DNA from 3 places in the Bradyrhizobium sp. WSM4873 genome. Region 2 is predicted to be linked to each of the others. Evidence: riboswitches for the same ligand, from Rfam matches in the RefSeq annotation. Region 2 holds a riboswitch; each other region holds the start of a gene.
What was found. Region 2 has a riboswitch for cobalamin ahead of AC0L21_RS03695 (TonB-dependent receptor). Riboswitches for the same ligand answer to the same signal wherever they lie in the genome.

Region 1 (11,175 bases), on a different contig from region 2:
AATTCCATGGAGGCCAAGTATGTCCTTTTGTCAGCGGCCCACTCGCTGACCGACACTGCTGTGATCCCCGCGTCGGTCAAGAGACCACCTGCGATCCGGCAGCCATATTGAACGGTGAGAATAACCCGCTCATTCCGAACTCCGGCCGGCTCTCGATCGGCGGCAGTGATCGTGCACGCGTACCGCCTTGTTTCCGCAACCGCCCCCATACCTAGCCCGATCCACTCGAGAGCGGAACATAGTACAAAAGCGAGAGCGGGTCTTATCATTCGACTGCACCTGAACTGAAACATCGTTCTCTGCTCTGTACAATCTGACGCTACGGGCGATTCAAGCTCCTTCGATCGCTCTGCCGGATCAACGTTACTCAGGTGACTGCGGTGTCGCAGAAGCCAGGCGAGCGGTATCCCCCGGCAGTGCCCTTGGACGGGGCCGGACCGATTTCATTATCGATGCGCAGCGGGCAGCACGTCGGTGAACCAAGGCTATGGGCCGAGCTTTTCAGGTCGGCGGCGGCCATGAGAGGCGCGACGGCCCGCGGCGCCGGAGCGCTACATTCCTGACCCAGGCGCAGGCGCTCTGTGAGCGGACGCTATTTAACGCGGAATGCTCCCGCGGCACAGGTCCCGAAATTTTGCTTCACAATCTCAACGTAAAAGGAAACGTGGCCGAGACGAGCCGTTCAAAGGCAGACTGCCGCTCAAGCAGACGCTCTTCGAGCATCTTACGCTGGAGATCATCTAGCTCGCTTTGAAGCCTTCTGCGACAACGCCAAATGTCATTCCGTACGGATCTGATCTCATTCAAGCGCTCGTCAATCGACGTCATCACGGATACCGTATCCAACTTGAACCAGCCATGGACAAGTGCTCAATCACGTTCTTCCTCGCTAACACGCCGATAAATCTCAGGACTTGGGCCATCTGCGGACTGATGTCACGATCTCCTCCCAGCGTGTCCTCTTGTATCGGCATCATTCAACGCAAGAGCACGAAGTAGCGGTTGCTCCTGCAGAAGTTCAGCTTATTTTGCCCCAGCGCGCAGGATTTCAAAAGCGAGCAGCAGCCCGTGAGTGGGCCGACTTGGTAATCCAACCAACACCCGGGGTCAGGCTGGTCACCTGTCGAATTGGAGTAGCGATCAATCGGACGGTCGCACCGTCAAACTCTGGGCAGCCGCGCCTTTCAGACTTGAGCACGGCAATGCCATGCCAGCGAACCTCAGGTGGAATTGAATCAAGCCATGTTCGGTCTCGGAGGCTCGTCCTTCACGAACGAGCCGGGCTTCGCGGCGGCGGCGCGCCAGAGCGGCCCGGATATAAGTCGGAGAGGCTTCAGTCGGCCGGGCTCGGCGAAATCGTGAACGATGCGCACCGCCGGGCGCCTCTCAGTGTCTCGCCCAGCTGCGTAGGTCTTGTTACCGCCGTTCCCGCGTGCGGTCGGCAAGCTAGCAAGCGAACCTCACCACAAAAGTATCTACGATCACCTCTAGCCGGGCCTGGCGCTTGTGGCATCTGTGACACTGAATGTAGTGATCAAACCAAGACATCAGACTTTGTTTGTTCGTCCGGACCCGTTCTACAACTAAATCAGCAACTTGCATCTCGGACGCAACTGGCATCGCAGTTGCTAATTGTCCAATGACACCGTGAGCGCTGAGCGCGGCCATTGGTGTAAGACGGATACATCAACTTTGCGGGAGCGTATTGGCCACCCAATCGCTCGATGGAGCACCGATGCGGCCACCGGACAGCTTACTGCTTGCGGCACACTTGTTGTTGTCAGATCGACCATCACGCCGAACGTTGAGGCGCTAGGCTGATCGACCAACAGAAAGGCCGCGATCTAAGCTCAAAGCCAACTCGCGAATCACGTAAGCCCCTCAAGCCCGTGCGTGAACGCCGGCGGCGAGCTGCAAAGTCGCACATTTTTGCAGCCTCGCTTCAGATGATCCGCTGCATACTGCGCCGGACCGTCGAGGAACGCGTGGCATCGCTTTCGACTGTTTCCTTGTTTAACAATCAGAACTAATGAGGCGGTGTATGAACATGTCAATCCCGGAGCTTCGGCTTGTCGCTGAAGCATCGATTTTAGCTATTGGGCTGCTGATGTCATCAGGAGCTAACGCCGACGATGATCTGATGAGAAACGCCAAGCAGACCTTCCATCCAATCCCCTCGGTCATTCCTGCGGTAAAAGACAATCCGGTGACGCATGGAAAGGTCGAGCTTGGCAAGATGCTGTTCTTCGATCCGCGGCTATCAGCGAGCGGGATCATTAGCTGCAATACGTGCCATAATCTCGGCACCGGCGGAGTCGATGCCGGTCCGACCTCCGTTGGTCACGGCTGGAAGGTCGGCCTACGTCGGGCGCCAACCGTCTACAACGCAGTGTTCAATGCGGCGCAATTCTGGGACGGACGCGCCGCGGACCTGAAGGCGCAAGCCACCGGCCCGGTGCAGGCGAGTGCCGAAATGAATGCGACTCCGGATCATGTGCTCGGTATCTTGAACTCAATGCCCAGCTACGTCGTCTTGTTCAACAACGCGTTTCCGAACGAAGCGAGACCGGTCACCTTTGAAAATTTTGCGAAGGCGATCGAGGCTTTTGAAGCGACTCTCATTACACCTGCGGCTCCGTTCGACCAGTATCTGGAGGGCAATACACGTGCTCTCGATGATCAGCAAAAGTCAGGGTTGGCACTGTTTATGGCGAAGGGATGTTCCTCTTGCCACAATGGTATCAATCTCGGTGGACAGGCCTACTTCCCGTTCGGCGTGATGAAAAAGCCGGACGCAAGCGTGCTTCCGGACGCCGATAAGGGCCGGTTTGCGGTCACCAGGGCGGTCGGCGACGAATATGTCTTCCGCGCGGCGCCATTGCGAAACGTCGCGTTGCGAGCCCCTTACTTTCATTCGGGACAGGTTTGGAGCCTGAAGCAAGCTGTTGCCCTGATGAGTGAAATCCAGCTCGGCACCAAGCTTAGCGATAGAGAGGAAAACGACATTGTCTCATTTCTGAATTCGCTGACCGGTCGGCTGCCTAAGATCGAATATCCGATACTGCCGACGCGCAACAACACGACACCAAAGCCTTCAATAGGCAGATAGCCTTAGCAGCACCGGCCTCATTCCCTGCCGAACAGCAACAGATGCGCTCCAAGAACCCGGGGTCCCGCAATGACGCCAAAATGAATGATCCCCTGCTGTCACTGATAAGCAGGCACATAAAAAGCCGCCCGGCCTCAATGCGAGGCCGGGCGAAAGTCACGCGGGAGCGACGCTGCTTTCCGCATCGTTCCAGCTTTCGTCGGTAGGGAGGACTACCGGCGATCGACTTACGACGAGGGCATTCGCCGTCAAACAAGGAGAAGCGGATATCGCTCTGCACAACTTAGCGAGCCGCTTGCCTTTCGCTGCTGTCGTAAACTTCAGGACTTGCTCACCACTTGCCAGCTGTCCGGTTGGCACGGGCAGCGCCTTGATGGAGCTGGGATCCATCGCGCAGGCGGTTTGACTGCCGAGCCCTGAAACTCAACCGTCAGTTTGCCGTCACGCGCCAGTATTTTGGCACCGCCGAATACCAGCAAATCTTCCCGAAGACCGCGCGAAGGCGCAAATTAGGTATGAAATTCCGCAAGGGCGGTAAAATAGATTGTTTTGATGGGACGCATCCACGCGATGGATAAATGAAGCGATAGGACCGTGGTTCGCGTCGAGCGTAAGTGACTTGGAATATGTCACCTAATCGGTATGGCCGGCATGCGGTCGTCCGCCGGTTCGAGCTTGTCGCCGCTGTATGCGATCGCCTCCGCCGGGGCAAACCGGCATTCGCAGGCGCTGGACACTTTGGAAGCTCGCAAGGATATCGCGAGCTCCCAAAGCGCGTTCATCTTATTCACAGATACGTTGGCGACACGCTCCGTACGATCATGCCTCGGCCCGCAACTCACGTGCGGCGGCCACCATATTGACGAGCGCGGGACGCACCTCCTCCCATCTTCGAGTTTTCAGTCCGCAGTCGGGATTGATCCAGAGCTGCCGATCGGAAACCCGCTGCCGCGCCAACACAATCAGCTGCTTGATCTCGGCTGCTGCGGGAATGCGCGGTGAATGAATGTCATAGACGCCTGGCCCGATTTCATTAGGATATTTGTAGCTCTTGAAAGCGTCGAGCAATTCCATTTTGGAGCGCGACGCCTCGATTGAAATGACGTCGGCATCCATTGCTGCGATCGCATCGATGATTTCGTTGAACTCGGAATAGCACATGTGCGTATGGATCTGAGTTCCGTCAGCGACAGCGGAGGAGCAAACGCGGAAACTGTCCACTGCCCAATCGAGATAGTCCTTCCACTGCGATTTGCGCAGCGGCAATCCCTCCCGCAACGCAGCCTCGTCGATCTGGATCATGGTCGCTCCAGCCGCCTCAAGGTCGATGACCTCGTCTCGGATCGCGAGAGCGATCTGTCGGCATGTCTCGCTCCGCGGGATGTCGTCACGGACAAACGACCAGTTCAGGATCGTCACCGGTCCGGTCAGCATAGCCTTGACGGGTTTTTTGGTCAGAGACTGCGCATGTCGCCACCATTTAACGGTCATGGGCTTCGGGCGGGAGACATCTCCAAACAGGATAGGAGGACGAACGCACCGCGAGCCATAAGACTGAACCCAGCCGTGCTTGGTGAATGCGAAACCCAACAGCTGCTCGCCAAAGTATTGAACCATGTCATTGCGCTCGAACTCACCGTGTACGAGCACGTCCAGGCCGATATCTTCCTGCCAATGCACGGTATGGGCTGTCTCCGCTTTCAGAAGCTGCTCGTACTGCGTGTCATTCAGCGCTCCCCGCGCATGAGCTGCACGCGCATTGCGGACGTCCGCCGTTTGCGGGAAGGATCCGATGGTTGTGGTTGGAAACATCGGCAATGCGAAGGCGACGCGCTGGACGTCGGCGCGCTGGGTGAACGCACTGCGACGGCGACGCATGCTATCGTCGATCGCGGCCATTCGTCCGGCGACGTTCGCACTGTGGATCTTCGGCGATGTTTCGCGGGTGACGGATGCATCCTCTGAGAGCGTGAGTTCATCGGCCACGTCGGCAGCATGGCCAGCCAGCGCTTTGCCCAATATCGAAAGTTCCTTGATCTTCTGCACTGAGAACGCCAACCACGTCTTCAGATTGGGATCGAGATCGATCTCTAGTTCAATATCGGTCGGAACATGAAGCAGCGAGCAGGAGGGGGCAATCTGAACACGGTCCCGGCCCAGTTTTTTGACCATAGGAGCAAGTTGGTCGAGTAGCGCCGGCAGATTAGAGCGCCACACGTTGCGACCATCAACGACACCGAGCGAGACCACGAGATCTCTACCTGCTCTGGCGACAATCGCGTCCAACTGGTCAGGTGCACGAACCAGGTCGACATGAACCCCGGCAACGGGCAAGGCCAATACTGTTTCAAGATTGTCGCCGACAGCCCCGAAGTATGTGGCCAGCATGATTTTAAGCGCCGGCACGGCCTTAGCGAAATGAGCATAGGCCCGGCGGACAGCGGCCCGAGATGCTTCGTCGACGTCCATCACTAGGCATGGCTCGTCGAGCTGAACCCATTCAGCGCCGCGCGAGGCTAGTTCGCGGAGAACATCGACATAGACGGGGAGGAGTCGATCAAGCAGCGACAGCGGATTGAATGCGGGATTTACGCTTTTGCCGAGCTTCAGGAAAGTGACTGGGCCCACTAGGACGGGCCGCGTCTGATAACCGAGGCTTCTTGCCTCCTCATATTCCTCGATCGGCTTCCGAGAGGCATACGTAAAGATCTGATCCTGGTGAAATTCCGGCACCATGTAGTGGTAGTTCGTATCGAACCACTTCGTCATCTCCTGTGCGGCTACGCCGGGCCCATGCTGAGCGTGACCACCGTCTTGAGCGCCACGCGCCATGGTGAAGTAGGTTTTGAGCGACACAGGACCTTCGTTCCAGCCGTAAACGTCGGGAATGGCGCCGACCATTAGGCTGGTATCGAGCACATGGTCGTAGAGCGAGAAGTCATTCGAAGGAATGACGGTCGCACCGCGGGATTTTTGCCGTGCCCAATTAGCGGCACGAAGTCCACTCCCCACCTCGAGGAGCTCGGCTTCGCTGGATTTTCCCGCCCAGTAGCTCTCGAGCGCGAATTTGAGTTCGCGTCGTGGGCCGATGCGTGACGTCCCCAGTGTGGCAACGGGAAGCGAAAGGATTGACATAGCTTAGACCCCATGTTGGGGCAAAGGCCATGGCGGACGCAGATAGCGAACATCGCGTGAGCGACAACTGCTTGGCGCACACCGGGACGCCCCGCCCGTGGACGATATCTTGTCGAGGCAGGTCTCCTGGCTCACGGGTCGTCGCTGCTGTCCGGCCTTCCCGAAGCCGCATGGCTTCAGTGACTTCGTTGGACAGCGGCTCGCCGCTTACAGTTGCGGGGGCAGCGCCGGCATTGCACCGGCTTCCCTCTTAGCTCCGGATCAAACGAAATCCGGAGACCGCGACGGCTTGAATTATGCGCACGAGGATCGATGCGTCAACCTACCGATTCTCGCTGCGATATTGCCCAAGCGATTACGAGCGCACTAGGCAGGTAAGACGGTCTTGCTCGCGGCCTAGTGAACACGCCCGGATCTGTGGAGGCTCCGCTTTTGAAATGCATTCGCTCCCTGCTCGCGTAACGGTTGAGCTCCACCACCGGAACGAACCCGGGCCGCTTTCGGTATCTGTGTGATCGCGAGGAGGCGACCTTTTCCGTCAGCAGCTTTTCGAACCTGCGCGTCAGGAAGGTGCGATCATCCTCGGCCGGCATCCGTTTGGTCACAGCCCACGAGGCTCCCTAGAAATTTCGAAAGCCGGATTGCTCCAGGACCGAACGGATGATCAGGTCGGCTCCTTGGTGTTCGGCGGGCCCGCGACCAGGCACGAGGTCGTCCGCCTCCGTGAGGTTGGCCAAGATGATCTTCTCGGTGCACTAGGTGTTCACGTGCTCAGCGACTTTTGCGCCGGCTTCGATGCGTCCGTGGCCGCTCGACGCCGGGTCTTCCTCGCCTCGACTCGCCGCCAGCGACGATAGGCCGTAACGCGGCCACTGAGCATCGAGGGCCTTGTCCTTGTTCGTGACAAATTCGACGGTGTCCTCCGACAGAGCCCTTTGAGGGGTTCCTCGGCGTCGCTCAGCGTCTTAAGCTCATAACGATGTTAATCGACCTCGATGCGCCCCATGCGGTCGTGGTCTCCTCAAGGTCCCACATCTACAACTTCGTTCGCGAAATCGAGCGATGAGGCCTTTTGGTCGCGGGCTGCCTATCCTGTCTTGGACGGGACACAGGTGTCAGGGACCGGGCAGACCACCGCGCATTGCGGCGTGTCGCAATGGCCCTCGCACTCCGTACATTTTTTGGCATCGATAACGTAAATGTCACGCTTCAGACTGATCGCCGCGTTGGGACACTCGAACTCACATGCGCCACAAACGGTGCATTGCGAAGCGACGATCTTGTAAGCCATGCCTTCCGACTCCTTAGGCGAGCGATGCCATGGGCGATCCCTTTCAAATGCCGTGCCAAACGCAGACGCGCTCAATGTTGGGCAATTTGCCCAATTCGGCTGTCCCGGGTCTGAGACCATGTTGCGTCTGCGACAGCAACAGGTCGCTTCAATTTCAGCCTACGAGCCATCGGGCCCTCTTGCGAGAGTCAGTCGCGACTTGACGCTGGAAGCGTCCGTCGGTTTGTTTGGCACGTCAGCGCGGGGGCAAGCGAGGCTGACGCTTCCTCCACCGGCGGCGACAAAAACCCGCGAACGAACGCAGGTCTACGTCGGATCTCGGCAAACCTCCGGTCACACACCCCGACTGGAGGTTTGTGCAAGCCTCGCTCATGGCTGCAACGCTAGCTCCGCGGAGGACTCGCTGGAGGCTTGCCAAAACGGGCTTGTGGTATAACAAGCTTCGGAGGGAAATGAAGTGGCGGCGGGACGAGCGACACTGGCCCTGCAGACCGAATTGCACTCAGCCTCATGCCTGGTGCCGAGTAGGCATGGCGGTGCTCGTGAGCGTCGCTTGGCCGCACTCAGCCACTCGCAACTATTTTAGACGAGCTGGAGCAGGGTTGAAAGATGACTGTGCAAATTGCTTCAGTGGCATGGCTTTTCCGAACAGATGGCCCTGCGCAAGGTCGAAGCCGAGTTCGGCCACAGCGATTAGGTCAGCCTGGCTCTGCACACCTTCGGCGACGGTGCGCACATTGTACTCTTTGGCTAGATCGACGATATGGCGGCACACCGTTCGCTTGAGGGGCCCATTCGCGCAGCCGCCGACGAACTGACGATCCACTTTCAATTTCATGAACGGGAATTTTGTCATCCCCATCAGCTGCGGCCAATTGGCACCGACATTGTCGATTGCAAGGCCAATGTTGTGAAAGCGAACCTCACGCGCAACCTCGACCAGGAGATCTAGGTTCTGGATCGCTTCCACGCTCTCGATTTCAATCGTCAAACCGCCGAAAGCGGCGTGCGACGGCATGCGCCGACAGAGATCGCGTACCGCCTGCGGGTCAATCAGGAATGCTGCCGGGAGATTGATGGAGAGATCGATCGAAATTTGCTGCTCCAGAAGATACTGCCAATCCTTGATCGCGCGGTCGATCACGAACTGCGACAAGTTCCTAAAATGCGGATCGTGAGGTTCCGGGATGAAATAGGCCGGTGGAACAACGCCCCAGGTCGGGTGCCGCATTCGCACATGCGCCTCGGCGCCGCGGCGGCTAAGGGTACACGCGTCAAACTTCGGCTCATACCAGAGCTCAAGCCAGCCAGCGTGTAAGGCTTCTCCGACATGGACCGCGGGACGGGGCGCCGGCTCTCTTGGCAAGAGCATGCCGATCCGATCGCGCAACGTCTCGGCTGCAAACGGCGCCCTGAGCGGCGGCAGCATAGCAAGTCCATATTCACTGCCGACCTGCTGCACTGCCGCCATGATGATCGACTCGCGCGCTCCGAACGCCAGCACTCGGCCTGCGAATTCTTCGCGTACCAGTATCTCGAGCAATCGTCCAGGCTCGATGCGGTCCGAGCCAATGCCGAGCAGGATCAGATCAGGGAACTCCGTGCGGAGTACATGCGGCAACTCGTCAGCAGTCCTGCATTCGCTGATAACAAATCCCATATCCTCCAGCACATCCCGTAGAAAGGCGCGCAGATGCCGCTTGCCGACGGCCAGGCATGCCCGCGGCCGCACCTTACGTTGCCCGAAGATTACAGGTTTCCCTCCGACCAGTTCGGCCTGCCCATGTTCCATCGCAACCACTCCCGTTCCGTGACGGTGCCTTAAACGACGAGCGAAGGTCCAAACAAGCTGTGCTTCCCAATATCTTTCGATTGTTCGAGATAAGCTTAAGATAGTGCATTAGTGTGCAAAATCTTTCGCGATCTTGCTCAGACGATTTTATCGGGCGCACGCGTATGATACCTGTCGCGCTTCGCGCAACTTTGTACGATGTCGTACGCGAGGTGGGAATCTCTCCTTCGGACGGACCGAGCTGACGCTCTATGGCGCTGCGATCATCGTGGCGCACGATTTATTGAATAGAGTAGTTCGTGAGCGACGATCGGCAATCACTCTTACGAACGTTTGATCGACATGACCGGCGTGTGCCGTTTGGTGATTGTTTTCCAATCGAAGGCAGCCCATCATGAGTGCGCAGCTGCTCAAACCGCAGTCGATTCTGAGAACGGCAATGGCTTGCAATTACCTCAGCTCTGTTGCCTATAGTGAGTGTGGACGTGCTGCTTCCTACCGAGCCAGATAGTTGCTCTCAATTGCGTTTTCTGTATCCTGAGCATGAATTTCCTCCAGAGGGCTCGGTCAGGTGTTCGTGTTGGCGCTGAAGGGCGAGGCACGTCCAGCGCGGGCACGGTTTTGCGCAAGAGCGTGCCAGGAGATGAGAACGCGGTCGCAAAAGCGGTCGAAGAGCTACTTTCCGAGTTAGGTGGCCTCGGACACTTCAACGCGCGAAGCAGGCGGCGTTGCGCCTGATTCAGGATCCCGAACAGGGCTTCATTTTTGTCGTCGAGGAACAAGGCACCGGGCAGATTGTAGGGGTAGCTAGCATCTCGGCCGTACAGGCCGTGAGAGCAGCCGGAGCGTACTGCGTGCTTCAGGAGCTATGGATTTCTCGTGACTTCCGCAGCTCTGACTGCGGTCGGCATCTGCTCGAGGCGGCAGATTCGGAGGCGAAGCGACGCGGCTGGCAGATGATTGAGGTTGCGTTGCCTCCGGATGGCTATCCGGCCCTAGAACGGGTACGCCACTTCTACGAGGAGAGGGGATATCGGGTGGGAGGATTGCGCGCGCGCAAGAGGCTCTGACAGTGGTACGACCTCTGCGCCACACACTTAAAGCGCTCCTGGGCTAGCGTGCTATCGGTAAAGTCCGTCACGCAGTCAGTCCTGGGCTTGTTGCTTCTCAAAACGAACGCTTCACGCGTGCGTCGCGGCCGAGCCTGATCGAGAACCTTTGACGCTGATGCGGTGCTGACTCCCACCGCGAGCGGTTACCTCTTCGGCCTTCTTGGCGAGAACGTTCGAGAATATTAGCGATCAATCATTCTGCATGGTGGGAAGCGATACCGCGACCCGCCCGACCAAAAGGCGACAGGTCGGCGGCGGCCCGTCGCAGGCGAAGCCCGACCCAGCCTTACGAATCGTTCTTTTGCGCTTCCCATGCAGTGCGATTTACTGGCTCTGGTTTGAGATCACCCACACAAACGCCATCCATTCGTCACCAATTACATTCTCTCGGCAACTGGCCAGCCAGTCGTCTACCAGACTCATTTCCTGCATCTTGGTGCGGCGGACCGGCGCGTGAAAGCATTCCGCACCACCTTGCCACTCCTGCTGGCGAATTTCGAGGAAGGTGCGCGAGATCAGCCATCACACTGATCCGGTAGATGATTCCGTAATGAGCAATGTGCCGAGTGCCGCGTCCAATACGACATTCGTGCAGCTCCCTCCCTGCGCAGGACTGGATGCGAGCGGACCGCTTCGCCGTTTGGCGCCAATACGAAAACGTGGCCGAGGGGATCATGCGCGACAAAGAGCCGCCCTTTTTTGATCGACCGTCAGTCCGTCAGGACCGCTCGTCGCG
Region 2 (11,175 bases):
GGCGCCGATCATCATCTTCGCCGGCGATCACGGCATCGTCGCGCAGGGCGTCTCGGCCTATCCGAAAGAAGTGACCATCGCGATGCTGGCGAACTTCGCCTCCGGCGGCGCCGCGATCTCGGTGCTCGCGCGCGAGCTGGGCTCCAACCTGGAGGTCGTCGACGCCGGCACGCTGGCGCAGCAAGAGATGGCTGGAATCGTGACCGACAAGCCGCGCAGCGGCACGCGCGATTTCAGCGTCGAAGCTGCGCTCACCCCCACGGAGCTGGCATTTGCGTTCGACGCCGGCCGACGTGCGGTGACGCGCGCGCAGGCCGGGCAGCCCGATCTTCTGATCTTCGGCGAGATGGGCATCGGCAACACCACGACATCGGCGGCGATCGCGGCCGGCTTGCTCGGCGTGAGCGCGGAGGAGATCGCGGGCAGCGGCACCGGCATCGACGCGGCTGGCCGTGCGCACAAGGCGCGGGTGATCGACGCTGCGATCGCGCGCCATGGCATTGCAGGCGCTTCGCCCGAAAAGATCCTGTGCGCCGTCGGCGGCCTCGAGATCGCGGCCATCTGCGGTGCAATTATCGCAGCAGCGCAGCGCTGCATCCCCGTGTTGATCGACGGCTTCATCGTGTCGGTCGCGGCGCTGGCGGCGGCGCGGCTCAACCCGTCGTGCCAGCCGTTCCTGCTGGCTTCGCACCAGTCGGCGGAGCAGGGACATCGGCTGGTGCTTCGCGCGCTGAACGTGCAGCCGCTGATCAGCCTCGATCTCAGGCTCGGCGAAGGGTCGGGCGCAGCCATCGCGCTGCCGCTGGTGCGGTCGGCCTGCGCCCTCCACAACGGCATGGCGACCTTTGCGCAGGCCAATGTGCCTGATCGTCCCGCCTGATCAAATCATCGGTTGATTGACGCAGACGACGCGCCAGCCGGTCGCGAGCCGGTCGATCCGCGTCAGCGACAGCGGATCGATTACAAAGCGCAGCGCCGCTTGTGGCGTCAGATCCAGCGCGATGCACAGCGCCGCGCGGATCGTGCCGGAATGCACGACGAGCGTTGCGGCCCCGGTGCCGATCTTCGACAAACCTAGCCGGACGCGCGCGACCTGTTCCTCAAAGCTTTCGCCGCCCGGGGGCCGTCCGCGCGCCGCATCGTTCCAGAACCGTGCATAGGCCTCGCCACCGGTCGCGGCGAGTTCGTCATGCCGACGGCCGGTCCAGTCGCCAAAGTTCTGCTCGCTGAATTCGTCCAGCTGCAACGGCTCGAGCCCCAGCGCGCGGGCCGTTTCGACCGTGCGCCGCGACGGGCTCGCATAGCGCGCGGCGTCCCGCGGCAGGCGCTGCCGCAGCGCCTCCAGCTGCGCGCGATCGCCGAGATCGGCCGGCACGTCGGCCGCATGGATCGTCCCCGTGACGCCATCGACGGGCGCGTGTCGTATCAGCCAGAGGAAGGTCTCGCCTTCCATGCTTATCTCCAGGGAAATTGGTCGCCGTGGCACTAACGCGGCAACTGATACATTGACTCTGTCTGGATCGTAATCCTAGATGCTCGCGACGGTTTCCCCGAGAGGGGATGAAAAGGGAATGCGGTGCGGGGACATTGTCCCCAATGCCGTGGCTGCCCCCGCAACTGTAAGCGGCGAATCTTGCGTCACGTGCCACTGGGTGTCTCGGTCCCGGGAAGGCGACGCAAGGTACTGACCCGCGAGCCAGGAGACCTGCCGTCAGCCGTGGTCACACGCGAAGATGTCGGTCGGGGAGTACAGACATTCGGCTTCATCGGAAGGCTTATAAGCCCGAAGATGGGACCTTGGTTCGCTGTGACGTGCCACTGACGTCATACCGAGGTCCAAGACCGTGTCTCCTGTTCGTATTGTACGACCGCGCGCGTTCCTGCTCGCATCCGCCGTGCTGACATCCTTTGCCGTGCTTGATCCGCCCGCCGCGCTGGCGCAGCAGGCCCGCGAACCTCTGCCGCCGGTCGAGGTAACGCCCGTCCAATCCCGCAAGCCGGCCAAGCCCGCCGCGCGGGAGGCGCAGGGCCCGCGCCGCGCGGCTGCGCGCAGGCCAACGGTCGCATCTGTAACGCCTAAGCCTGTCGTGCCGAACGCGGCAGCACAGACGCCGCTCAACACCAATACCGTTGCGGAAAGCGCCTCGCGCCTTGGCCTGACCGTGCGCGAAACGCCCGCGACCGTGGAGGTGATCTCGGCCGCAACCATGCGCGAGCAGGGCTACCGCACCGTGTCCGACGTCGCGCAGGGCGCGGTGGGCGTCACATCCGGCGACAATCCGGCCGAGCCTTCGGCTTTCTCCATGCGCGGCTTCACCAACAGCCAGATCAACACGCTCTACAACGGCATCAAGATCGGTCCGCAGAACATGACCTCGCGGATCACCGACACGGCCAATCTGGAGGCCGTCGAATTCCTGAAGGGTCCGGCGTCGCTGATGTCAGGCGAGGGCGCCGCCGGCGGCGCGATCAACTTCGTCACCAAGCAGCCGCACACCGGTCCGATCCGGAACGAGGCGGATTTCTCCTGGGACTCGCTCAATTCGTTCCGGGCGCATTACGGCTCGGGCGGCAGCACCAATGTGCAGGGGCTGGACTATCGCTTCGACGTCAGCCGTTCCTCGCTCAATGGCTTTGCCGACGACACCAACACCAAGACGCTCGACGTGTCGGGCCAGCTCAACTACCGCATCTCCGACAGCCTCAAGGTCTGGGGCGCGATCGAGTACCGCGAAGATCGCTCGAAAGCCTATTGGGGTGCGCCGCTGGTGCCGATCGCCTTCAGCGGCTCGCATGCGACGACGGGCATGGTGTCCGGCAGTTATTTCAACAAGACTGATCTTGGGGCCGTCACGATCGACGACCGCACCTTCAACACCAACTACAACGTGCTCGACAACAAGAACGTAGCGAAGGAGGTCTGGCTGCGCGGCGGTTTCGAGCTGAAGCTGGCGCCCGACCTGACGCTGAAAAGCCAGGCCTATGGTTACGGCGCAGAGCGCACCTGGTTCAACAATGAGATCGAGGCGTTCAATTCCGGTACGAACCTGGTGGACCGTGAGCGCTTCTATGTCGCGCACAGCCAACGCCTGGTCGGCAACATCACCGACTTGATCTGGGATGCGAATATCGCCGGCTTTGACAACCGCTTGGTCACGACGCTGTCCTCAAGCTATCTTGATTTTGTGAGGCCGGGCGCCGCGAATTTCCCCGGCGATTCCGTTCCACTGGTCGATCCGCCTCGCGGCTATTACGGCCTGCTCACCATTCAGCAGCAGACTGCGCGCATCGATAATGAGGCGCTGTCATTCGAGGACCGGCTGAAGCTCACGCGCAGCTTTTCGCTAGTCGGCGGCCTGCGCGTCGAGCATATCGGGCTCGACCGCAATTCGACCGACAAGTTCGGTCTGGAGAAGGCGAACTTCCCGTTCTCGCAATCGTGGGCCCCGACCACCGGCCGTATCGGCTATACGTGGGAAGTCGTTCCGGGCCTGACCTTCTTCAGCCAATATGCGACCGGCGCCGACTTCGCAGCCAACAACATCTTCCTGCTCAATCCGACCGATCCGCTCAACCTGACCACCGCGCGCACCTATGAGACCGGCGTCAAGCATCTGTTCTGGGACAACCGGGCGGAGTGGTCGTTCTCGGCCTACGACATCCTGCGCAAGAACGTCTATGCCGCGGCCGGCGGCATGCAGCTCAATCTTGCCGGACGGCAGGAATCGAAGGGCGTCGAGCTTGCCGCGTCCGTGCGTCCGATCGAGCCTCTGCGTCTCTGGGGCAACATCGCCTATGTCGATGCGCGCTACGCCGACTACGATTTTGTCGGCGGCTCGTTCTCCGGCAACACGCCGCCGAACGTGCCGCGCGTCGTCGCCAATGCCGGCGCGTCGTACCGGTTCTTCACGCCCTGGGCGGTCGAGCTCGGCATCACAGGCCGCCATGTCGGCGACCGCTACAACACCGATGCCAACACCGTGACGCTGAAGGCCTATACCGTCGCGGACGTCTATGCCTTCGTCGACATCCCCAAGACCGTGTTCGATGCAGTCGACCAGGCCCGCCTGACCTTCCGGGTGCGCAACATCGCCGACAAGCGTTACGCGATCTGGGGCGATCCGTTCTATCCCGACCAGATCCTGCTGGGCGCGCCGCGGACCTATGAAGTCTCGGCCGCGTTCAAATGGTAGGACGCTGATCGATGATGCGCGCGATCGTCCTGCTGCATCGATGGCTCGGGATCGCGTTCTGTCTGCTGTTCGCGATGTGGTTCGCGACGGGAATCGTGATGCACTTCGTTCCGTTTCCGTCGTTGACGGAATCTGAACGCTTTGCCGGGCTCGTGCCGCTGGCTAGCGCGCAGATGAAGATCACGGTCGCCGACGCGGTGGCTGCGAGCGGGATCGCGGATGCGACACGCGTTCGCCTGATCCAGCGCAGCGACGGACAGGTCTATGTCGTCTCGGGGCCGTCGCGCGCGGGCGCAGTCCGCGCCTCCGACGGGGCCGACGCGTCGGTCAAATCATTCGACGTCGCGCTGGCCATCGCGCGAGATCACGCCCGCAGCCGTGGGCTGGATGCCGCGCGAGCCGCAATCGTTGCGCGCTCGGACTATGACCAATGGAGCGTGCCGAACGGCTTTGACCGCCACCGGCCCTTGTTTCAGGCTGCCCTCGGCGACTCCGCCGGAACGGAGGTCTATGTCTCCTCGCTCACCGGCGAGATCGTTCTGGATACGACGCGCAGCGAGCGGACCTGGAATCTCGTCGGCAGCGTGCTGCACTGGATCTATCCGACAGTCCTGCGAAGTAATTGGTCGCTGTGGGATCGCGTGGTCTGGACCTTGTCGCTGCTGGCCCTGATCGCAGCATTGCTGGGCGCTGTGCTCGGCCTCGCGCGGATCAAACCTCGAGGCGGTCTGATCGGCTCGCCCTATCGCGGCTGGCATGCGCTGCATCATCTCATCGGCCTCGCCGCGATGGTGTTCGTGCTGAGCTGGATTTTCAGTGGCTGGCTCTCCATGGATCACGGGCGGCTGTTCTCGCGTGGGCAATTGACCTCGGCTGAATCCAGCGTGATGAACGCTTCACCGAACTGGGCGGTGGCTGTATCGCTCGATCGGCAGCCTGTGTCGCCGTCGGCCCGTGAAATCGAATGGTTTGCCTTCAACGGCAATCTCTATCGGCGGGATCGGACGGGCCTTGCCGGTCAGACATTGATCAAGGCAGGGGATGTGCCCCGCGATGGACCAACGGGATTTCTGGATGTGCACGAGGTCCAGGGGCTGACCGCGCACCTCGCGGCCGGCTGCGGCGTACCGTCCGTACTTGCCGGCAATGACGACTATCCCGCGCAGTCCACCGTTCCGGGTGCCCCGGTCTACCGCTCCTACTGCGGCGACCTCTGGTTCGACATCGACGGCGCCAATGGCAATGTGCTGCAAAGGCTGGATTCGTCGCGGCGGGCTTATCGCTGGTTCTACGGCGCGCTGCACACGCTGGATTTTCCGGTCCTCGTCGCGCATCCGTTGCTGCGCGACTGTTTGGTCGTCGGGCTCTGCGCCCTCGGCTTTCTGTTCTCCATCACCGGCATCGTCATCGGCTGGCGCCGCCTGGTCGGGATGCGTTGAGCGGGCAAAACCACCGCTTACTGATCGTACAATAAAGAGAGGCTGAGCCGACTGCCATGCATAGCTCATAAGCAATCGCATGGCCCGTAGCGCCGGTCGATCGCCTGCAAATTAGACAGTGCGTGCGCGGCGCGCGGATTGCAGTGCAGCGGATGTGGCGTTTCGTCCGGGAAAATTCGTGGTGCGCTGCACTTGTCACGCGTGGAACGATCCACACAGACCTGCTCTCCATGCGGGCAGCGCTGCACTAAAATGTGCCTCGGCGCGCCGCGCTGGTTGCGGACCGGTCCTGTGCGTTGCGACAACTCTGGCCCTATCCCGAGCCCGTCGCTCTGTCGCACGCTCGCAAGCGGTGGCATGACAGGGGATGATGATGAGCGCTCTCGGATTGCGATTGAACCTGGCGATGGACGGGAAGCACCCGGCGTCCGGTTCAAACGTCGTCCGCAGCTGACGCCAAATGAGCACCGACGAAAATCACTGGGAGGTCGGCACCGATATCGGTGGCACCTTCACCGACATCATCGCAATCCGGCGCTCCCCCGCGGAGGCGCGGATCGCGAAAGTGCCATCACGCCCGCAGGCTCCGGTTCAGGCGATGCTGGAGGCGATCAAGGCGGTGGGCCTGCGCAAGAGCGAGGTCAGGCGCTTCGTCCACGGCACCACGCGCGTGACCAATGCCATCGTCGAGGGCAGGCTGCCGAAAGTGGCGCTGGTGGCGACCGAAGGCTTTGCCGACGTGCTGGAGATCGCGCGCTATCGCCGCCGCGATCTCTACCGTCTCGACATCCCGCCGAAATCGCCGCCGCTGGTGCCGCCGGAACGATGTTTTGGCGTCGCCGAGCGCCTCGATCATGAGGGCCGGGTGCTAAAGGCGCTGGAGGAATCGGAGATCGAGCGCCTGGTCGCATGGCTGAAAACGACCGGCGTGCAGAGCGTCGCGGTCGCGCTGCTTCACGCCTATGCCAATCCCGTCCACGAGAAAATGCTCGGCGAACGCCTCAAGGGCGTCGTTGCCCACGTCTCGCTGTCGCACGAGGTCAATCCCGAGGCGCGCGAATACGAGCGGACTTCGGCGACCGTGTTCAACGCGGCCGCCATGCCGATCGCGGTGGAATATCTCAGCGAGCTGGAGCAGCGGCTGCCGATCGGCCCGGGCCTGCAGGTGTTTCATTCGGCCGGTGCCATGGTCCCGATCGCGGCGGTGAAGCGGCGGCCGCTGGTGATGGCGATGTCGGGCCCCGCGGCCGGCGTCTCCGCATCCGTCAGCATCGCGCGTCAGCTCGGCACGTCGCGGATGCTGACGTTCGACATGGGCGGCACCACGACCGACGTCTGCCTGATCGTCGACGGCCAGGCCGAGATGACGGACGGCCGCATGCTCGGCGACAAGCCGCTGCGCCAGCCGATGCTCGCGGTTCATTCGATCGGGGCGGGCGGCGGATCGATCGTTCGCAACGGCCCCGGTGGCCTGACGGTCGGGCCGGAAAGCGCCGGCTCCGAGCCGGGACCGGCCTGCTACGGCCGCGGCGGTACCAAGCCGACCATCACCGACGCCAACGCCGTGCTGGGCTATCTCAATCCCGACACCAAACTTGGCGACCGGATCGGAATCGACATCAAGGCAGCGACTGATGTCATCGCGCCGATCGCGCGCGCTCTGGGGCTGAGCCTGACCGAAACCGCGCTCGGCATCATCAAGGTCGCGAATGCGACAATGGCGCGTGCGCTCCGCCGCGTCACGGTCGAGCGGGGCATCGACGGACGCGATTGCACGCTGCTTGCCTTCGGCGGTGGCGGCCCGATGCACGCCGCGGGCCTTGCCGATCTCTACGGGATTGTCGAGGTCGTCGTTCCCAGTGCATCGAGTGCGTTTTCGGCGCTGGGCTGTCTCACCGCCGATTTCAGCTTCCTCCAGCAGCAAACCCTGCGCGCGGCGCTCGACGGCATCGACCTCGCCCGTGTGTCGGAGCGGATCCGGGTGCTGATCGACGATGCGTCGGCGCCGCTGATCGCCAATGGCGTTGCCGCGACCGAGATTCAGATCGAGCTGGTGGCCTTGATGCGCTACGCGGCGCAGAACGACGCCATTGCGGTGCCGTTCGCGCGACCGCTCGACGTCATCACGCTGAAGAAGGACTTTCTGGCCCGGCACCACGAGCTGTTCGGCTATGCGACGGGCGAGAGCTGCGTCATCGAATCCGTGCGGGTGCAGGCACGCCGTCCGTCGACGACCGTCGTGAGCCGGCCGGCCGTCGCGGTCAGGACGGTCGGCGAGCGCATCTGCTCGTTTGACGGCTTTCACGACATTGCCACAAGCATCATCGATCGCGCCTCGCTGACCGAGATCGTCAGCGGCCCGGCCATCATCGAAGACGCATGGTCGACCGTGGTGGTCCCGCCCGGCTGGCAGGCGAGGCCGGATGTTTCAGGCAATCTGTCCCTGACGCGGGGGGCCTCATGAAGCTCGATCCGTTCGTCGTCGAGGTCATCAGGCACGGGCTCTCGGCCGCGGCCGAGGAGATGAGCCTGGTGATGACGCGCTCGGCGCGCTCGCCGCTGCTGCGCGAGGCCGGCGACCTGTCGTCGGCGATCACGGGCGCCCGCGGCGACCTGGTCGGGCAGGGCCGCGACATCCCGATCCATCTCGGCGCGATGGCCTATACGGTCCTCGAATTGCTGAAAGTGGTGCCGCGCGACAGCCTGAACGACGGCGACGCACTGATCTACAATGTCGGCCCGCTCGGCGGCAATCATCTCAACGACGTCAAGGTCGTGCGGCCCGTCTTCGTCGATGGCGAGATCGTCGCGTTCGCGGTCAGCCTCGCGCATTGGCCCGATATCGGCGGCACCTGGCCCGGCAGCTATTTTGCGAAAGCCATCGACACCTTCCAGGAGGCGATGCGCATTCCGCCGGTTCTGATTGCTACTGCAGCCGGCGTCAATACGCCGATCGTGCAGCTGCTCAAGGCCAATGTTCGGGATCCCGAATCCTGCGAGGGCGATCTTCTCGCCCAGATCGCCGCAACGAAAGCCGGCGAGAAGCGCATCGTCGAGCTCTGTCGCGAGCACGGCAAGGCGGTCTTCACGGCGGTGCAGTCGCGCCTGCACGATCTCTCCGAAATCGAGATGCGCGAGGCGCTGCGCGATCTGCCGGATGGCGTCTACGAGGGCGAGGATTATCTGGACGACGGCGGCGTCAACAACGCGCCTGCGCGCATTCATGTCAAGATCACCATTGCCGGCGACGAAGCGACCTTCGACCTCTCGGGAAGCTGCGACCGCGTCTCGAATTTCTGCAACACGACCCCGTTCATGGCGCGTTCGGCGGTGGCCTATGCCGCGCGCATCATGAGCGGGCGCGACATGCACCAGAACGCGGGCGCATTGCGGCCGCTGACCATCATCACGCGCCCGGGCTCGATCCTGGAGCCGGGGTGGAATGCCTCGGTCGCGGCCGGCAACCACGAGACCTCGATGCGCATCGTCGATGCGATTTTTCGCGCGATGCAGAATACGATCCCCGAACGTCTGTCGGCCGGCGGGGCGACCACGGCGGGCGTCCTCTTCTTCGCCGAACCGCGACAGAACGGTTCGTGGAAGATGCTCTACGAGGTCCACGGCGGTGGCGAGGGCGCGCGGCACGATCGAGACGGCATCTCGGCGACGCGGGTGCATCTGTCCAACACCTCGAACACGCCGGTCGAGGTGATCGAGGCGAATTACGCGATTCAAGTCGAGCAGCAGGCCATTCGCTGGCAGTCCGGCGGCGCCGGCGCGCATCGCGGTGGAGACGGCGTCATCCGTACCTATCGCATCCTGGCGCCGTCGATGCATTTGACCACCTGCATCGAGCGCATGGTGATCGCGCCGTTCGGCATGCAGGGCGGCGAGCCCGGCAAGACCTGCCGCATCTCGCTGATCAGGCAGGACGCGAGCGTCGCGATCGACGGCAAGTCGAACCTGGTGCTGCAGCAAGGCGATCTCGTCACGATCGAGACCTGCGGCGGCGGTGGCTACGGCGTCGAGGCTGCGGAATGAAGGGATTGCAATGAGCAGATTGTTGCGAACCGGGCTGAATGCCGGCGACTGCGCGCCCATGGCCGTGATCGGTGGCGAGGGCGTCTATTTTCATCTGTCAGACGGCCGCAAGCTCATCGACGGCAGCAACACCGGCGGCGGCCTCGGACACCGTCATCCTGCGATGGTCGAGGCGATCCGCCGCGCCGCGGATACGCCGGTCGTGAACGAGGGGTGGACCTGGGTCGGCCGCGAGCAGGCCGCTGACGATTTGATGGCCACCGCGTTCCGTGGCGAAGAGGATTGGGTCGGCGCGGTGCGCTTCTGCATCAGCGGCAGCGAGGCCAACGACATGGCGCTGTCACTTTGCCAGGCGTTGACGCAGCGGTCTGCGCTGGCGACGCGCGAGCGCGCCTATCACGGCATCACCGGCCTGTCGCGCAGCATGACCGTGCAGCCGCAATGGCATGGCGGCCTCGCGGTGCACTCAGGCGGCTCGAAGCTGCCGGCGCCGATGGCGCCCGTGCGGATATTGCCGGCACCACACGGCGCGATCTATGGCGCGCCGCCCAACAACACCCCGCCCAGTGAATATCTGGCGGATGCCACGCACCTGCTTTCGGACACGGCCGCAACCATCATCGACTACACGCAAGGCGGCATCTATTACGACGGTGCCTATCAGGACGAGGTGGCGCGGTGCGCGCGGCAGGCCGGCTCGTACTGGATCGCCGACGAAGTGGTGACCGGTGCGGGCCGCGCCGGGCGCTGGTTCGCGTTCGAGGGTGCCGAAAGCCGCCCTGACATCGTGACGCTCGGAAAATCGCTCGGCGGCGGCGCGGCGGCGGTTGCCGCGGTGGTGGTGTCGAAAGATATCGTCGAACGGCTCAAGGGCACGAGCTGGCAGAATTACGGCACGTTGCGCGGGCATCCTATCAGCATGGCCGCCGTTAGCGCCTATCTCAAGGTCGTCAGCGAAGAGAAGATTCTTGAGCACGTGAAGAACCTCGAAAAGCTGTTCACCCGCCGTCTGCTCGTCATCGCGCAAAAGCATCCGAGCGTGCAGCGCGTGGCCGGGCAGGGGCTGCACTGGACCGTGGAGCTGCACGGGCCGGACTGGCGCTCCTGGCACGCTGACACTACCGAGGTGCCGATCGCCTCGCGCGTCGCGGAGCGGGCCCTGGAGGCAGGCGCCGTGATCGGCACCAGCGGCGAGCAGACCTCGCTGTTCCTCGCACCGCCGCTCGTGATCTCCGAGCATGAGGCCGGGCTGCTTCTGGACGCGCTGGACCACGGTCTCGATGTTGCGGATGAAGAGCAGACATGATGGTGCATCGCGCAACGCACACTGTGCCGATCGGCAGCCACCGGCTGGAAAGTCCGGGCGATGCTGCGTTATGCTGCGCGCGCCGGCACGTGATTGAACTGTAGCTTAGCTCGAGACATCACCAGGAAATCGCCGATGCGTATCGTCAATGTTGCCGCCGCCCAGATGGGTCCGATTCAGAAAGCCGACAGCCGCG
Region 3 (7,143 bases), on a different contig from region 2:
TCACCTTTTAAGATCGCTTCGGCTGCCGCGTGGGTTTTTGAAGCAAATGCAAAGACGGGACGCCGGTCGACCTCAACCGCGAAAACGGAAAGGGAGGGGAATTCTCTCATTTCTTGATCTTCAGACCGATCTCAACGAGCCGTCGAATTGCTTCGGACAACTGAGCTGCTGCCGGTTTGATGGACACCGAGTTAAGCTAATCCCACCTTGCGTTCGAGCTCAACGGGGCCGGCCTCGCAACTACCAAAAGGGGGCGCTGGACGCGCGGACCGCACCAAGTTAGCCTCGTCCGATGGCCGTTCGGGGAGACACACAAACACAAGATGAGCTGGAAGAAGGAACTAGAGGCGCTGCTTCAACAATCCGCGGCAATGTCGAACGCGCAGGAACATTAGCACCTATTCCAAAGCCGACAGCGCCCATCGCGCCGATTGCAAACGCTCCCCAACGGGGCTTCCCCGCCCGATTCTCCCCGGCCGTTGAGCTGGGACAGCTCCGAACGAGAGCACTTCACCAAGCGACTTGCGGATTTCAAGGTGCACGAAGAGGGCGTTCACCGCGATCGCGAGGAATATTGTTGCCGCACGATGCACGGGACACGCGATCTCGCGAGAGGCCAAGGCATAGAGGAGCAGACCTAAGTGCACGCAAATGCGCGTAAATTTGCTAATTCCGGCCATCAGTTCCCGGCGGCCATTGCTGCCTAAGCGCTTCGCCACCGACCTTCGCCTGCCTGGGGTGCCGGACGCGTACGCTGACCGCCGGCCTCTGGTGCGGATGTCGGATGAGGAACAAGAATGCCGATTAACAATTGCGACACAGTTCACGCGAAGCAGCATTAGAGCAGTTCAGTTCGGCACACTGCCTGCTTTGTTCCACGCTACGATCCCCGACGTTGGTGGCGATTCGGGAGCGATCTTGGAGACAGGCGGCCCTGGCCACTCTCCCACATTTCTGCTGAACATAGCAGATCAGCCACGCGCCGCGCCCATGGTGGCCTGGCGCGAAGGCATTCACGGACTGTTCAATGCGGCTGTGGACTTGACGCGTCGCTTCGGACAACGGAATCGTTGCGCGCCTGCCTAGAGCCGCACCACCAGCAGACACCGGCGCCCGCAGATCTCCTGCGGCAAAACGCGAAGTGTTTCTCCAGCCGCCGCAGCAGTGTCTGGTGTCGGGCGGACCGCAACTCGGGGGGGAATGGCAGGGATATGTGCTGCAACCGGCACCCGGACGGCAGCGGCTCACGGGGACTAAAGAAGGCTCGCGGTCGTGCATCCCGCCGCCCGGAACGGCTGAAGCCGATGGGCAGGAACGCCAAGCGCGACAAGGTCGGACGCCAGACGCGCCAGGTCGGAGCGATCCAGCAAAGCATTATGAACCGTCGTGCGGATATCGCACGCGACGCCGCTTTCGAGCAGACGCACGAGGCTGGCCTTGGCGTTGATGCCGCTCCCAACGACGCCAGTGATCCGCTTGTAGTGATCGAACGCAGCCTTGACGTCGAAGCCGATCCAGTCGACGAGCGGCAGTACAGCGGACAGCCGTGTGGGACAGGGCCCGGCGGTGTGCAATCCGACGCGGAAGCCGAGTTCGCCTCGCACGGCACGCATTGCGTCCGGCAGCGCAGCCTGGAGAGTGGGTTCGCCGCCAGAGAACACCACGCCGTCGAGCAGCCCGCGACGGCTATCGAGAAAAGATAGCACTTCCTGCCACGGGATTTCCGACTCTCCCCTCGGGGAAATCAGATGCGGGTTGTGGCAATAGCCGCACGACCAAGAGCAGCCCTGGCAGAAAACCGTTGCCACGAGCTCGCCCGGCCAGTCGCAGGTGGACAGCCGGGCGACCCCGCCAATTCGCAGCTCAGCCGAGCGCGGCGCGCGTTTCAGCGAAGAACCTGCGCTCATTGTGCTCGCCTTTCTTGCCGCAATTGAACGACGACACCGGCCGGTGATAACCCATCACGCGAGTCCAGACCTCACAGGGCTGGCGCTCGTCGTGGCTGAGCGTCCCCGCAGGATCGCTGCTCGTCGTATGGGCATTAGACTCGTTCATCTGTGGTCTCCTTTCAGTTCGCGGCGGCATGCCGCTTGAGTGCGAGCTTTTCGGCGTCGCATTTGGGACAGAAGACATGCTCGCCTTCGAGATAGCCGTGCGTCGGACAGATCGAGAATGTCGGCGTGACGGTGACGTAGGGTAGGCGGAAATTTGAGAGCGCCCGCCGCACGAGCTTCTTGCACGCTGCGCCTGAGGACAGGCGTGAACCCATGTAGAGATGGAGCACCGTACCGCCGGTGTATTTGCGTTGCAGCTCGTCTTGGCGCTCAAGCGCCTCGAATGGATCATCGGTGAGGCCGACCGGAAGTTGGCTCGAATTGGTGTAATAGGGGAGATCGCCGGTGCCCGCCTGCAAGATTCCGGGGTAGCGCTTGCGGTCTTCCTTCGCGAAGCGGTAGGTCGTGCCCTCCGCCGGCGTGGCTTCGAGGTTGAACATGGTGCCGGTTTCGGTCTGGAACGCCGAGATGCGCGCACGCACATGATCAAGCAGCCGTACCGCAAAGGCATGGCCCCAAGGTGTGCTGATGTTCTCGCAATCGGCGGTGAGGTTGCGGATCATCTCGTTGACACCATTCACGCCTAGCGTGGAGAAATGGTTGCGTAGCGTGCCGAGATAGCGCTTGCTGTAGGGAAAAAGTCCGTGGTCCATGTAGCGTTGCACGACCGTGCGCTTGATTTCCAGGCTGTTGCGGCCGATTTCCAGCAGCGCATCGAGGCGATCGAATAGGCCCGCTTCGTCGCCGCGATGCAGATAGCCGAGGCGAGCGCAATTGATGGTAACCACACCAATAGAGCCGGTCTGCTCAGCGCTGCCGAACAGGCCGTTGCCGCGCTTGAGCAACTCGGTAAGATCGAGCTGCAGCCGACAGCACATCGAGCGGACCATGTTCGGCTTAAGCTCGGAATTGATGAAGTTCTGGAAGTAGGGCAGGCCGTATTTCGCCGTCATCTCGAACAGGCGATCTGCGTTCTCGCTCTCCCACGGGAAATCCGCGGCGATGTTGTAGGTCGGGATTGGAAACGTGAATACACGGCCCTTGGCATCGCCGTTCGTCATCACCTCCATATAGGCGCGGTTGATCATGTCCATTTCGGACTGGAGGTCGCCATAGGTGAAATCCATCCCCTCTCCGCCGATCACGGGCACCTGTTCGCGCAGGTCCTCCGGGCAGGTCCAGTCGAAGGTGAGATTGGTGAAAGGCGTCTGCGTACCCCAGCGCGAGGGGACATTGAGGTTGTAGATGAGCTCCTGGATCGATTGCAGTACATCGCCGTAGCTCAAGCGGTCCCTCCGGATGAACGGCGCCATGTAGGTGTCGAACGAACTGAAGGCTTGCGCGCCCGCCCACTCGTTCTGCAACGTGCCTAGAAAATTGACGATCTGCCCGACCGCACTCGACAGATGCTTCGGCGGGCCGGCCTCGACCTTGCCGGGCACCCCGTTCAAGCCCTCGGTCAAGAGCGTGCGCAGCGACCAGCCGGCACAATAACCGGCGAGCATGTCGAGGTCATGGATATGGAGGTCGCCGTCACGATGGGCGCGGCCGATCTCCGGCGGGTAGATGTGCGACAGCCAGTAGTTGGCGACGACCTTGCCCGAGAGGTTTAGGATGAGTCCGCCCAGCGAATAGCCCTGGTTGGCGTTGGCATTTACGCGCCAATCGCTACGTTCGAGATACTCGTTGATGGAAGCGGCGACATCAACCGTCGTCGTGTGGTCCTGGCGCGCCTGTCCGCGTTTCTCGCGATAGACGATATAGGCGCGCGCAGTGGCGAAATAGTCCGCCGCGATCAGCACCTGCTCGACGATATCCTGTACCTCCTCAACTTTGGGAGTTGCGCCGACGAAGCGGTGCGCGATGACCTTGATAGTCTCTTCCATGAACCGGCCGGCCGCCTCGTCGTCGAACTCGCCGCTCGCCCGCCCCGCGCGCGCGATCGCAGAACGGATCTTGCTGGCATCGAAGACAAGCGTGCCGCCCTCGCGTTTGACGATCGAGCGCGGCAATGCGGCTTGCAACGAATTGCTTTGACCCAGACCAGACATCGGCATCCCACTTGGGTTGGGGCAAGGCTGAAGTAGGCGCATGCGGAAAACGAGCCGCCCTCGGCGGCCCACTGCCGGCTAGCGACCACCGGGACACCCCGCCCGAGGACTCTGTTGTTGTCACGGCAGGTCTCCTGGCTCGCGGGTTCTTGCTGCTGTCTGGCCTTCCCGGCGCCGAGATTTTGCGCCAGTGACTCTGTCGACAGCGGCTCGCCGCTTACAGTTGCGGGGGCAGCGCCGGCTTTGGCTTTCGGCCGTACCGGCTTCCCTCTTAGCTCTCTATCTTGCGATTTGAGAGACCGTGACAACTACATCTAGACGCCGTATTCGATTCTGTGTCAACAGACGGTTCGTCGTTGACGAAGCCTCCGTCCTTGGTCCAGCGGCGCTCGGCGACGTAATCCGAAAGATTTATTCACGCCTCGCGGATGCAGCCGTTCCGTTCGAAAGCCATCGAGCGCAGCATCGACGGCGGCAAGAACATTGGAAAGCTCGTCGAGGCGCGGCGCGATGTCGTGCGATCGCTTCTCCCTCGGTCGACATCTTAACCGGTGGGCCGAAGCAAACCAGCCACACGCAGAAAAGTTGGTCGTTCCTGAAAAGTTGGTCGTTCCTGGTGGTGGTGTAGCTCGGTAGAGCGAAGCCGCCCAGACGCGCGCCCTCAATAGCGCCGTAGCGGGCGGGCGGCTTTGCGGTGCTCACCGGCAGTTCTCCGGTAGGATCGGGTTGCGACACGCCAAGGCAACCGAGGAACCAGCGATGACCGACGACATGATGAACCTGCGCACGCTGGTAGGGAAGTCCCCCGACGCCGATCTGCTGCGCGAGATGATCGGCTTTGCCGCCCAGCGTCTGATGGAGCTGGAAGTGGGAGGCCAGACCGGGGCGGCCTATGGCGAGAAGAGCCCCGAGCGTCTGGCCCAGCGTAACGTTACCGGGACCGATTTGGGAGACCCGCGCCGGTGCGGTTGAGCTGCGAATTCCCAAGCTGCGCAAGGGCTCCTACTTTCCAGGCTTCCTCGAGCCGCGCTGCATGGCCGAGAAGGCGCTCACGGCCGCGGTGCAGGAGGCCTATGTGCAGGGCGTCTCGGCCCGCTCGGTGGACGATCTGGTGCAGGCCATGGGCATGACCGGCATCTCCAAGAGCCAGGTCAGCCGACTGTGCGGCGAGATCGACGAGAAGGTTAAGGCGTTCCTCGCCGGCCCGATTGAGGGCGACTGGCCATATCTGTGGATCGACGCCGCCTACGTGAAGGTGCGCCAGAATGGCCGCATGGTATCCGTCGCTGTGATTGTCGCGGTCGGCGTCAATAGCGACGGCCGACGCGAGGCCCTCGGCATGGACATCGGCCCGTCCGAGGCGGAGACGTTCTGGACGGCGTTCCTGCGCAAGCTCGCCCGCCGCGGCCTGCGCGGCGTCAAGCTCGTCGTGTCCGATGCCCACGAAGGTATCAAGGCCACCGTAGCCAAGGTGCTCAATGCCAGCTGCAACGGTGCCGCGTCCACTTCATGCGCAACGCGCTGGCGCATGCCGGCAAGACTGGACGGCGTGTCGTCTCTGCCTTCATTTGTCAACAGAAGCGGATCTCTCCGCGGAGGACAGGCTGGCTACAACTGGCAGTTCGGTCGGGCCATCTTTGGCGTCCAGGGTGACATCGCCGGTGTGGATGTGAAGGGCACCAGTCCCGGCCTCAGAATTGGGGCATCGTGCACGGCCAAGAGCGATTGGTTAGCCACCGTCACGGGTCGGGTCGGCGGTGTTGTTGCCGACCGGACACTTGTGTACGTCAAGGGAGGTGCGGCCTGGATGCAAACGGATCATAACTTCAGCGTCCCTGCCGGTTTCGGCGGAGCGGCTTCCGTGAGCTCCTCCAGCACGAGCTGGGGTTGGTTGCTTGGCTCGGGTGCGGAATACGCGTTCTCGCCCAAGTGGAGCGCATCTTATCGAGTATAGCTAGATTGAGTTTCGACAAGAAGAACATCGCGCTGGATGTCTCAGCCTTCGCAGGCGCACCCGCAATCGCTAACATTGACTTGAAGAACAAGCTGTCGGTGGCCAAGATTGGCGTGAAGTATAAGTTCGGCGGGCCAGCCGTTGGATGGTGTTGACTCTCAAGGCTCCGAAGGAAAGCCCCGCTCACGCGACGCTTTCTCTTTGGCATCTGACGTCCTTCAAGAGCGATGCGGATGTCGGCTTGAGGTGACAACGGACATCAATGGAGCTCAGAGCATTAGGCCTACATAGCCGGGGAGGTGTTGCGCTCTGGGATAACGAAGCAGCGCCGCGACGCCGGCAACGGAAGTCGGCGTCGTGTTGGGAAGCGCCCACTCCAGATCCGGGTAGAAGTCGCATAGCTGCTCGACTCGTTCCTCGGCGCAAGGAAGTCCGCCTCGGCAGCGATGTCGAATGGCGCGCCGGCCCGATCGTCAATCCGTCCTACCGCCCTCGGACAAGGACGAATTGCTCGATCATTGTGGACTACCCACGAGGACGTCGCCGACGACAAGGTGCTCGCGTGGCGGCTTTAGCGGAAATTCATGCGTCGCGTGATATGTGGCGAGCATCTCAATTATTTTGCCGACCCTGGGGTCTATTGCCCTAAATCCCTGTCGCTTGGCGCGCTCGAACAGCGCATCTAACGAGTGTCCAACGTCATGTTTCATCAGCTCTTGCTGCGTCCCGCCGCACCCGCTCAACAAGCAAGGGAGCTGCCAGAGGCCCTCGCGGCCGAGGAGCCGGCGCCAGCCGCGACTCTGCCGATGTCTTCGATAGGGCCGGTTCGACGCATGCGGGAACGAAGGCGACGCCAACGCGATGCTGCACGGGGGCCAAGCGAGTTCGCCGTAACGAAGCTCCGTTCGCGAAGAGCGTATTTCTGGTTGAGCGCGATCAGACGGATCGAACGTTCGATAATGTTGTTGTCGAGCTCGATGCGGCGGCCATCATCGACAAAGCGCGTCACACCCTGGGAGCGAGATAACTCCAGCGGATGGTGACGGCGAGCTTGGCATTTTGTCATCTAGCGCCAATGACCTTG

Region 1: it holds a riboswitch for cobalamin, as region 2 does, so the genes downstream of both, metE (5-methyltetrahydropteroyltriglutamate--homocysteine S-methyltransferase) here and AC0L21_RS03695 (TonB-dependent receptor) in region 2, are expected to answer to the same signal.
Region 3: it holds a riboswitch for cobalamin, as region 2 does, so the genes downstream of both, AC0L21_RS36055 (ribonucleoside triphosphate reductase) here and AC0L21_RS03695 (TonB-dependent receptor) in region 2, are expected to answer to the same signal.

The regions. Positions count from the first base shown of each region.
Region 1 covers NZ_JBVVPS010000034.1:10,992-22,166, reverse strand. Annotated here, with positions in the region: gene AC0L21_RS31475 (hypothetical protein) at 1-8, opposite strand, end outside; gene AC0L21_RS31470 (cytochrome-c peroxidase) at 2,042-3,109, shown strand; gene metE (5-methyltetrahydropteroyltriglutamate--homocysteine S-methyltransferase) at 3,929-6,244, opposite strand; cobalamin riboswitch at 6,344-6,543, opposite strand; gene AC0L21_RS31460 (4Fe-4S binding protein) at 7,332-7,535, opposite strand; gene AC0L21_RS31455 (EAL domain-containing response regulator) at 8,113-9,327, opposite strand; gene AC0L21_RS31450 (GNAT family N-acetyltransferase) at 10,056-10,397, shown strand; gene AC0L21_RS31445 (hypothetical protein) at 11,112-11,175, opposite strand, start outside.
Region 2 covers NZ_JBVVPS010000001.1:758,644-769,818, reverse strand. Annotated here, with positions in the region: gene cobT (nicotinate-nucleotide--dimethylbenzimidazole phosphoribosyltransferase) at 1-880, shown strand, start outside; gene AC0L21_RS03700 (histidine phosphatase family protein) at 881-1,453, opposite strand; cobalamin riboswitch at 1,526-1,727, shown strand; gene AC0L21_RS03695 (TonB-dependent receptor) at 1,845-4,193, shown strand; gene AC0L21_RS03690 (PepSY domain-containing protein) at 4,205-5,632, shown strand; gene AC0L21_RS03685 (hydantoinase/oxoprolinase family protein) at 6,093-8,096, shown strand; gene AC0L21_RS03680 (hydantoinase B/oxoprolinase family protein) at 8,093-9,673, shown strand; gene AC0L21_RS03675 (aminotransferase class III-fold pyridoxal phosphate-dependent enzyme) at 9,684-10,979, shown strand; gene AC0L21_RS03670 (N-carbamoyl-D-amino-acid hydrolase) at 11,115-11,175, shown strand, end outside.
Region 3 covers NZ_JBVVPS010000054.1:18,400-25,542, reverse strand. Annotated here, with positions in the region: gene AC0L21_RS36070 (hypothetical protein) at 1-110, opposite strand, end outside; gene AC0L21_RS36065 (anaerobic ribonucleoside-triphosphate reductase activating protein) at 1,254-1,907, opposite strand; gene nrdD (anaerobic ribonucleoside-triphosphate reductase) at 1,864-2,055, opposite strand; gene AC0L21_RS36055 (ribonucleoside triphosphate reductase) at 2,069-4,105, opposite strand; cobalamin riboswitch at 4,213-4,424, opposite strand; partial or broken gene AC0L21_RS36050 (IS256 family transposase) at 4,865-5,674, shown strand; gene AC0L21_RS36045 (outer membrane protein) at 5,634-6,059, shown strand; gene AC0L21_RS36040 (hypothetical protein) at 6,065-6,214, shown strand; partial or broken gene AC0L21_RS36035 (IS66 family transposase) at 6,970-7,071, opposite strand.